2 regions of the Arthrobacter sp. 05L428 genome follow, and region 1 is predicted to be linked to the other one. Evidence: riboswitches for the same ligand, from Rfam matches in the RefSeq annotation. Region 1 holds a riboswitch; the other holds the start of a gene.
What was found. Region 1 has a riboswitch for cyclic di-AMP ahead of AC1DH3_RS09080 (M23 family metallopeptidase). Riboswitches for the same ligand answer to the same signal wherever they lie in the genome.
Positions count from the first base shown of each region.

Region 2: linked by a shared signal. The riboswitch ahead of AC1DH3_RS05285 (hypothetical protein) and the one ahead of AC1DH3_RS09080 (M23 family metallopeptidase) in region 1 are both predicted to bind cyclic di-AMP.

Region 1 covers NZ_JBFTNW010000003.1:93,267-98,458, reverse strand. Annotated here, with positions in the region: gene AC1DH3_RS09080 (M23 family metallopeptidase) at 139-957, opposite strand; cyclic di-AMP (ydaO/yuaA leader) riboswitch at 962-1,181, opposite strand; gene AC1DH3_RS09075 (iron-dependent transcriptional repressor DtxR) at 1,324-2,016, opposite strand; gene serC (phosphoserine transaminase) at 2,332-3,462, shown strand; gene AC1DH3_RS09065 (MFS transporter) at 3,490-4,854, opposite strand; gene AC1DH3_RS09060 (DUF3027 domain-containing protein) at 4,897-5,192, opposite strand, start outside.
Region 2 covers NZ_JBFTNW010000001.1:1,133,657-1,138,848, forward strand. Annotated here, with positions in the region: gene AC1DH3_RS05270 (Ig-like domain-containing protein) at 1-2,103, shown strand, start outside; gene AC1DH3_RS05275 (DNA alkylation repair protein) at 2,220-2,831, shown strand; gene AC1DH3_RS05280 (hypothetical protein) at 2,834-3,088, opposite strand; cyclic di-AMP (ydaO/yuaA leader) riboswitch at 3,290-3,455, shown strand; gene AC1DH3_RS05285 (hypothetical protein) at 3,460-4,233, shown strand; gene AC1DH3_RS05290 (dihydrofolate reductase family protein) at 4,317-4,874, opposite strand; gene AC1DH3_RS05295 (helix-turn-helix transcriptional regulator) at 5,133-5,192, shown strand, end outside.

The sequences.
Region 1 (5,192 bases):
GGTGGCAGAGTTAGGCAATCCACTCAAGAGCGCCAACTTCGGAGAAGTTGGCGTGCTTCATACGGTACAGCAGTTGGGACTCAATGTCACATTCAGATCACGGCGTGTCACAGAAATGCGAGTGGTCCCTCGGCTTGGCTAAAGCCAGCCGAGCGGGTCAACAACTTCCCCGTTGACCATCACCTCGAAGTGGAGGTGGCAGCCGGTGGAGGCGCCGGTGGTCCCGCTCATCGCCACCACATCGCCACGTGAGACCTGCTGGCCCACGTGGACGTCGGAGGACGACAAGTGGTTGTACGTGGTCTCCAGGCCGTTGCCATGGTCGATCACGACCCGGTTGCCGCCCCCGTAGGGGTGCCAGCCGGAAAAGGTTACGGTGCCGCTCGCGGCGGCATGTACAGGAGTGCCGCACTGGGCCGCGTAGTCCTGGCCCCGGTGGAATTCCCCGACGGCTCCCGTGATGGGACTGACCCGGTAGCCGAACGGCGAGGCCGTGACCATGGAATCCAGCGGCGCCCCGAGGCTGCCCGCGGAGGCTGCCCGGGTGATGCTGCCGACGGACTGCGCGCTCAGCAACTGCTTGAGCTTGCTGTCCGGGTCACCCTTGGTGGTGACGGCCGTGCGGTTGAAGTTGATTTCGGCGGCCGGGGCCTTGACCTCGGGCTGGGCCGCCGCGGAAACCGAACCGGACCTGGCCGCATCGGTGGCCATCACGGGGCCGGTGGCCGGAACTGTAACGGTGAGGACCAAACCCGTGGCGGCCAGGGCAATGCCTGCCTTCTGCCCCACGCCGCTGACAGCGGCGAAGTCTGTTACCTGACGGAACGCGCTGCGCCGGCCGCGGCGCGCTTCGCGGTGCGCGTCACGCGGGCGCTCGTCGAGGACGACGGCGGCCGGGCGTGGCTCCGGAGCGGGACCGGTCGCACGACGGCGGCCCCTGACGGTCTGGGTGGTCAAGAACGGTTCCTCTCTGGATAGCCTGCGAAGTTAGCTGTCGGATTCGGGTCAGAGAGATCAAAGACCCGGTCCGCCGGTGCAAGCATCCAGACGCAGGGGCATCCACGGAGGTCCCAGTTTGAATTGCTTGCCGCTAGCGGACTTCACCCCAAGGCTGTTGAATCAACAGCCGGTTGTGGTTCCCCCGCCTCTGCCAGAAGGTGAATCGCCGGCTGATCCGCTGGCAGAGCTCGGCTCCGGATCAGATAACGCTTTAGTATCGGTGCTAGTCATCAACTATAGGCGATTAAGGCAGGCGGTAATAATTCCGTTATCTCGCCTGTGCACAACTTACCGGCTGTCCGGCGGAAGGATTTTGACGCCAGGTTACCCGAGCGTAACGAACACATGGGCGGCGACCTCGGGAGGCAGCTCGAGGGCGCCTTCAATGTCGGGGACCCGGACCGAGATGTACTCCCCCACCCGCTCCAGCGACACCCTGGCGCCCGGACGGATTCCGCCCTCGTCCAGCTGGACCAGCAGCTCCGGCTCGACCTGGATCGGCTCGGCCAGCCGGCTCACGGTGATCCGCGAGTCGGCGCCGTAGCCGGCCATGGCGTCAAGCAGGTTGACCACGGCGCCGCGGTCCGGCATCGGAAGCCCGCCCAGTTCGGCGAGTCCGGGAATCGGGTTCCCGTAGGGGGACACGGTCGGGTGGTCCAGCATTTCGAAAATGCGGCGCTCGACCCGTTCGCTCATCACGTGCTCCCAGCGGCACGCTTCCTCATGGACGTAGGCCCAGTCGAGCCCGATCACGTCGGCAAGCAGCCGTTCGGCCAGGCGGTGCTTACGCATGACCTCGATGGCGCGCTTCCGGCCCGTTTCGGTCAGTTCAAGGTGCCGGTCGCCGGAGACAACCACGAGGCCGTCGCGCTCCATGCGGCCGACGGTCTGGGAAACGGTGGGGCCGGAGTGACGGAGCCGCTCGGCGATGCGGGCGCGGAGGGCGATGATGTTCTCTTCTTCAAGTTCCAGGATGGTCCGGAGATACATCTCGGTGGTATCGATCAGATCCGTCATTCAGCTCAGCTCCTCGAGCGCCGTCCTTGCGTCATTCCCACCGTACAGCGTGCGGGTTGCGCCCTGGCGAGATCCGCCGTACGTCACCGCACAGCCTAGCCTATTTTGAATTAGTCCGGATAATCTGTGGGCTGCCGCGCGGACCTGTGGACTACGCCCCGCCCGGCGCCGCGCCGCCGTCTCAATGACCGGACTATGACGGGCTTTATTCCCGCCCGCGTGGGGCCGTCGGGCAGAATAAATAGCGGGTCCCGGTCACGCCCGGCAGAGCCCGTCCAAGCCACGCCACGCACCCAGCCGAAAATTGGAGCCCCTGTGAGCGACACCAGCATCACCATCCCCGCCAACCTCCTGCCCAAGGACGGCCGGTTTGGCGCCGGCCCGTCGAAGGTCCGGCCGGAGCAGATGGAGGCCCTGTCTGCGGCGGCGGCGACGCTGCTGGGGACCTCGCACCGCCAGGCCCCGGTCAAGAACCTCGTGGGATCGGTCCGGAGCGGACTGAGCGACTTCTTCCGCGCCCCGGAGGGCTACGAGGTCATCCTCGGCGTCGGCGGGTCCACGGCGTTCTGGGACATTGCCAGCTTCGGCCTCGTGGAAAACAAGGCGCAGCACCTGTCTTTCGGCGAATTCGGCTCGAAGTTTGCCGCGGCCACCAACAAGGCACCGTTCCTGGCCGAGTCCTCGATCATCAAATCCGAGCCCGGCACCCGACCCGAGGCGCGGGCCGAGGCCGGCGTCGATGCCTACGCGTGGCCGCAGAATGAGACCTCCACCGGTGTCGCCGCGCCGGTCAAGCGAGTGGCCGGCGCCGATGCAGGCTCCCTCGTGCTGGTGGATGCCACCTCCGCGGCCGGCGGCCTGGACGTGGACGTCGCCGAGGCCGACGTCTACTACTTTGCCCCGCAGAAGAACTTCGCCTCCGACGGCGGCCTCTGGCTTGGACTGTTCTCCCCGGCGGCTTTGGAGCGCGCGGCCCGGATCAAGGCCGGCGGCCGCTGGATCCCGGACTTCCTGGACCTCCAGACCGCGATCGACAACTCGCGGCTGAACCAGACCTACAACACTCCGGCGCTGGCCACCCTCGTGACCCTGGACGCGCAGGTGCAGTGGCTCAACGCCAACGGCGGCCTCGACTTCGCCGCCGCCCGCACCGCCGACTCGGCCGGACGCATCTACGGCTGGGCCGAGGCCTCCGCCTACGCCACGCCGTTCGTAGCCAGGGCCGAGGACCGGTCCAACGTGATTGCCACCATCGACTTCGACGACTCGATCGACGCCTCCGCCATCGCCAAGGTCCTGCGCGCCAACGGGATCGTGGATACCGAGCCGTACCGCAAGCTGGGACGGAACCAGCTGCGCATCGCCACCTTCGTGGCGATCGAACCCGACGACGTCTCCGCACTGCTCGAGTGCATCGACTTCGTCGTCGGCGAGCTCAAGAAGTAGCCACCGCGCCGTCCCTTCCGGGACGCTTCAGCGGTCGACGGCGTCGTCCGGGTCTTCCTCCCGGGCGGCGCCGCTGGTCGCCGAGCCGCCGGTCATAGAGCCGCCGGTGACAGAGCCGCCGGTCACAGAACTGCCGGGGACGACCCGGAAATACCGCAGGCCCCGCGCACGCCGGTTGAAGGCGATCCGCAGCTGCTTGGCGCGGACAATCCAGAGTATGCCGATCAGTGCCGCGATCAGCCCGGAGGCCGCCGCCACCCCCATGGACCAGCGCGCGCCGGCGACGTTCGCCACCCAGCCGACCAGCGGTGCGCCGATCGGGGTGCCGCCCATGAAGATCGCCATATACAAGGCCATCACGCGGCCGCGCATCACCGGGTCCGTGGTGGTCTGGACGTAACCGTTGGCGCTGGTCATCATGGTGATCGCGAACAGGCCGACCGGCACCAGCGCGACGCCGAACCAGAAGTAGTCCGGCGCCAGCGCGGCGAGGCCGGAGGTCAGGCCGAAGGCGCCGGCCGCGCCGAAGATCACGCGCATCCGCGGCCGGCCCCGCCCGGCCGAGAGCAGCGCTCCGGCGACCGAACCGATCGCCATGATCGAGTTCATCAGGCCGAAGGCGCCGGCATCGAGGCCGAATTCGGTGCCGACCATGGCAGCGATAAAGAGGACGAAGTTCAGCCCCAGGGTTCCCACGATGAACACCGCCACCAGCACGACCACAATGTCCGGCCGGAAACGCACGTAGCGCAGGCCCTCGCGGATCCGGCCCTTCCCGGCCGGCGCGCGGGGCAGCTGGCGCAGCGAGGCGGCGGGGATTTTGGCCAGGCTCAGGAGCAGCGCCAGGAACGTGACGGTGTTGACCAGGAAGACCCAGCCGGGCCCGATGGCCACGGTGAGCAGGCCGGCGACGGCCGGGCCGATCATCCGGGCCACGTTGAACGAGGCGCTGTTGAGGGCCACGGCGTTGGGCAGGTAGTCGTCGCGCACCAGTTCGGAGACAAAGGTCTGGCGCACCGGGGCGTCCAGGGCGGAGACCACGCCCAGCAGCAGGGCGAATATGTAGACGTGCCAGAGCTGCGCGGCCCCGGACAGCACCAGGGCACCGAGCGCTGCGCTCAACACGGCCATGGAGGACTGTGTCAGGACCAGCAGCTGCTTGCGGTTGAAGCGGTCGGCGACCAGCCCGGCGACGGGGGCGAGGAAGAGCTGTGGTCCCAGCTGCAGGGCCATCGTGATGCCCATGGCGCCGGCGTCCTGGGCACTCAGATGGTCAAAGACCAGCCAGTCCTGCGCGGTGCGCTGCATCCAGGTCCCGATATTGGAGATCAGGGCGCCGATGAACCAGATCCGGTAGTTCAGGATGTGCAGCGATTTGAAGGTGGACCTCATGTCCCGACCTTCCGCTGCACGCTCCCGAACGGCCCCAAACCGTTAGTCGACCTCGACGGCGGACTCGTCCTGGACCGCTCCAGCGTCGGCTCCTGCTTCGGCAGGCTCTGCCTGCGCCTCCGCGGCACCGTCGTCGGCGGTCTCATCCGACGCGGCCGCGGCGGCGGGAGCTTCGGCGGCCTCGTCCTGCTGTGCATCTTCCGGGCGCACGCGTTCGGCCCACGGAACCCACTCCGGGGCCAGGATGGAATCCTCGGAGGGCAGCAGGCCCAGCTCATCCACCGTCACGGTCTTGGAGCGCGAATTGCGGGTCAGCACCGCGTACCACTGCCAACCGC
Region 2 (5,192 bases), on a different contig from region 1:
GCGCACAAGCTGTTGGCCAGCAGCACCGGCGGCATCCAGCTGGCCTCCGTCGGTACGTCCATTGGTACCTTCGGGTACACCTCCGGGGCGCCCACGGTGACCTCCAACGGTACAAACGCCTCCACCGCCCTGGTCTGGGCCGTGTACGTAACGGGACCCACCGGTACCGGCGCGGAACTCCGTGCCTACCGCGCAATGCCGGACAGCACCGGTAAGCTTCAGCAGGTTTTCGCGGCCCCGCTGGGCACCGCCGCCAAGTTTTCCACGGTTGCCACTGACAACGGGCGCGTCTACGTGGGAACCCGGGACGGGCACGTGATCGGCTTCGGTGCCCCGACGACCTCAGCGGTTGGGGCGACAAACACGGACCTGGGAACCGCCGCGGTAGGCACCACCGTGAAAGGGAACCTGATCATCACCGCCAGCAGGGCTGTTACGGTCAGTTCCGTCGCAGCACCTGCGCCGTTCGGGATCGAGGCCCTCACACTGCCCCGGACGCTTGCCAAAGGCGGAACCATGACGGTCCCGGTCACCTTCTCGCCGACCGTAGCCGGACAGGTCGACGGGACGTTGACCGTCAAAACCTCCGACGGCGAGACGGACCTTCTGGGGGTTCACGGCGTCGGCACCAAGGACGGACTGGGGGCAACGCCGCCCACCCTGGTATTCACCGACGTGCCGACCCAGACCAGCAGTCGCCAGACCGTAAACGTGGTCAACACCGGCACGAGCGTCGCCACGATCACCGGCGTCACCTTGCCGGGCAACGCCCAGCTTGCGGTCGACCCGGCCACGCTGCCGGCCGTGGGACAGAAGATTCAACCCCTTACTTCCGTTCCGGTGTCCGTCACCTTCAGTCCGACGACGGCAACCCCGGTGGCTGATCAGCTCCTCATCACGAGCGACCGAGGATCGCTCACGGTACCGGTGACGGCGACCGCCGTGTCGGGCGTAGCGCATCTGCAGTTGCCGGCATCCCTGGACTTTGGTGATGTGCCTGCCGGCGCTGCGGCCACCCGGGATTTCACCATTACTAACACTGGCAACATCCCCCTGACGATCACCAAGGCCAAGGCGCCGGAGGGTGTATTCTCCACCACCGTTCCAATCTCGGAAGGCCTGGTGATCCCGCCTGGAGAGTCCGCACATCAGAGCGTGACGTTCAAGCCGACGGTGGTCGGTCAGGCCGGAACCGCCGACACCTACTACCTGCTGACCGCGGACGACGGCCAAGGAGCACAGAAAGTTATGCTCACCGGAATGGGCGTCGACGATCCCATTGGCCTGAAGGCGTACCAGACCAATGCCGGTGACCCGCGGTCTGTCCTCGGCAGGTCGCTGACATTGGAGTACCCGGTGGGGGCAGGGAAATGCCAGGACTACACCAAGGGTGTGATCTGCTGGTCCCCGTCCACCGGGGCCCATTGGGTCGCAGGCGCGATCTACGCCCGCTACAAGGCCGCGGGCGGCGCTGCCGGCGTCCTGGGGTTCCCCACCACCGACCAGCTGACAACCCCGGACACGATCGGGCGGTATGAACACTTCGCCGGCTCCGGCGGGGCATCCATTTACTGGACGCCAAGCACCGGGGCGCACCTCATCACGGGCGCGGTCCGTGCCAAGTGGTCGGCCCTGGGCAGGGAACGGGGACTGCTGGGCTATCCGACGTCGGACGAGGCGCGCACCCCTGATGGCGTGGGACGTTACAGCCACTTCACAGGTTCGGGGGGTTCATCGATCTACTGGACGCCAAGCACCGGGGCGCACTTCATCACGGGCGCGGTCCGTGCCAAGTGGTCGGCCCTGGGCAGGGAACGGGGGCTGCTGGGCTATCCGACGTCAGACGAGACGCGCACCCCCGATGGCGTGGGGCGTTACAGCCACTTCACAGGCTCGGGCGGTGCATCGATCTACTGGTCGGCGAAGACCGGGTCGCACTACGTCCTCGGTGCGATCCGTGCCAAGTGGACGGCCCTCGGCAGGGAAAGGGGACGTCTGGGATATCCGACCCGGGACGAGTACGCAGTGTCCGTGGGCCGGGCTTCGGACTTCCAGCACGGGCGGTTGACCTGGAATAGCTCAACCAGACTGGTGACCGGCTAGCGCGTGCGAGTCCCGGGCCCCAGCGGTCCGCGTAGGACACTGCGCTCGCCGACGGTTTCCCGCGGGAGGACGCAGCTGCTTAGGCCAAGCCGGCCCCCGCACGACAGAATGGATCCATGAGCGAGGCCGGTGACTTCATTGACGCGGCGCTGCTGCGTGAGAGCTCGTGGCAGCGGGCCGAGGAAGCGCAGGCGCAATACGGCCCGGGCCTGGGGAGCTACGGCTCCTCGGTTGGCGCCGTCCGCGGCACTGTCCGCGACGCGCTGCGCCGGTACCGGTCACTCGGCCGCGACGATGTCACCGCCCTCAGCTCGGAGTTGTGGGAGGTGCCCGTCTTCGAACGCCGCCTTGCCGCCGTCGTCCTGCTGCAGTCCAGCCTGGCCCTGCTGGACAATTCGGACCTGACCCGGATCGAGGGTTTCCTGCGGACTGCGCGCCTGCGCGAGCTGGCCGATCCGCTGGCGACCGATGTCGTCGGGCCGCTGATTGCGGGACTGGACGGCCAAAACCGTTCCCGCGCGGAAACCGTGCTGGGCCGCTGGCTGCAGGACCCGGACGATTGGCTGCGGCGGGCGGCCCTGATGGCGCCGCTCCGCGAGCTACGGGCCGGTGGAGGGGATTGGGACCGTTACCGGCGCCAGGCCGGGCTGGCGGAGTCGGGCACCCCGGACGACGCCGGTCTGGTGAGGGAGGCGATCGCTGCCGTCACCTCCGGGATGGCGAAGTAGCGCTACGTGCCGGGCCGGCGCTCCACGACGGCATACGCCTTTCCGTCGAGGAACTGCCAGTCGGTCACCACCATAAAACCGAGCGCGTCCACACGGTCATTCAGGACGTGGATATCGAAGCCGCCGTCGCGCGGTTCCGCGTCCCACGTGGCTACGTGGATTTCCTTTCCCTCGAGAACCAGCAGCTCTGTGTTGACGTCGAAATCCTCCTGCGGCTGATCGCTGAGCTGGCAAATTGCGACACAGTGGCTGTTCATAACGGGGCCTCCGCTCGGGGAATGCTGGGTGCCCTCATCCTATGGCTGGCAGGTAGCAGCGTCCTAGGCTTTCTTCCGCGCCAGGACACGGCTCCGTTATCTGAATGTGACATTCCCGCCCGGGCCCGTTACCGTAGATGGGTGCCTGTTTGTTTCCGATACGGGCGCTCCCGAGCCGATTGCCTAACTCTGCCGCGGCCTGGGATCCGAATGCAACCTTTCTGGCAGAGACGGGGAAACCACTTTTGACCTGCAGTTTTAGCAGGTCTTGGGGTGAAGCCGCACAGCGCCCGCATTGACGGGCCCGCGGCCGGGTGCCTCCCATCCGAATCCGACAGCTCACCTCGCAGGCATTGGGAGAGGCTACAAACATGACTTCAAGCATTACTTCTGCGCGCCATCGTTCCGACGCATCCGCCGGACGGGCCTCAGCATTCTCGGGCAAATCAGGCACCATCGGTCGTCAGGCCGCAGTAATCTTCGCAGCCTCCGGCCTCGTCCTCACGAGCGGAATGGCAGCCAATGCAGCCGTTGCCCCGGCCGAAAACAAAACCGCCCCGGCTTCGTCGGTTGACGTCGGCAGCAAGGTCTCCGCGCCGGTTACCGCTGATTCCGCAGTTCAGATCAGCTTCGCCCGCCCGGCAGTCGCTACCACGCCGGCGCCCGTGATCGAGCAGCCTAAGCCCGTCACCGCCCCTGCGGTTGCCGCCGCTCCGGCTGTCGCGCCTGCCCCTGCTCCGGTGCTCGCGCCGGCAGCGCCGCAGGTCAGCGTTCAGGCGAAGGCGGCCGTGGCACCTGCCTCGGCAGCCGGCGGAGCCAACGCCGCGATGCTTTCGGCCGCCTACAGCCAGATCGGCATCACCCAGGACTGCACCGCCATGGTTGAGAAGGCCCTCGGTGCGGCCGGTATCCACGTGGGCGACCTCGGTCCCCAGCAGTTCATGGGCTACGGCAAGGTTGTGGGTGCCCCGCAGCCCGGCGACATGATCGTCCAGTCCGGCCACGTCGCCATCTACGCCGGTGACGGCATGGCCATCAGCGGTGGCATGAACGGCAGCAACCAGACGATCAAGCACCCGCTGTCCTGGCTGACCGCCACGGGTGGCGTGACCTTCGTCCGCGCCAGCGCACAGCAAAAAGCGTAAGAACCTCTTTCCAGGGCCGGTGGTCGGCTGCTAAACGGCAGCTGGCCACCGGCTTTTGCGCACGTTTACGCCGGCCGGTGAGCTCAGACGGCGTACCGCAGCAGGACGACGCCGTTGCCAAACGCGCGGGTGCCGGCGAGCGTGAGCGCGGTCCTGTCGTCTGCTGACTTGAACAAGGGATTCCCCCGCCCGATCAGCACCGGGTGGACATAAATCCAGTACCCGTCAATGAGCCCGAGCCGGCGGAAGGTATCGGCGAGGTCAGCCCCGCCCAGTGCCAAGTCGCCGCCGGGCTGCGCCTTCAGTTCCAGCACGTCATCGGCGACGACGTCGCGCACCACCGTGGTGTTCCAGTCGGCCCGTTCCAGCGTCCTGGAGTAGACAATCTTCGGCATGTCCCGCCAAATTTTGGCGAACTCGACCATAGCCGGTGTACTGGACGGATCCTGGTCCGCCGTCGGCCAGAAGTCGGCCATCAGTTCGTAGGTCACGCGGCCGTCCAGGAAGGCGCCCATAGAGGCCAGTTGCTCGTTGAAGTGGCTGTGGAGCTCCTCGTCCACCATGTGCCAGTCAATCTCTCCGTTCGGCCCCTCGAAAAAACCGTCGAGGGAGACCTGGAGGGCCAGAATGATCTTTCGCATGGGCCAGAGCCTACGCCCGGACGAAACGATGCGGGAAGGCGGCGCTCGTCCCCGGTGAACGGCAACATCCTGCCGTTTTGGACTCCAAGCTCGTGCCGTAGGCTCGCGACAAACCAATTTCGGCAGTATGTTGCCGAATGGACAATATTCGGGCACTATTAGGAGAGCCCTGCTGGGGGATCGGCAAAATGATGCCGATATGGCGAAGCCGGGACATCAGACCGCGGCATGGTGTGCGCGCAGCGAAGGGGAGTGCCGGTGAGCGACGTGGCGGCGATTGCCGAGGGGATCCGCCGGACCCGCAAGGAGGCCGGGCTG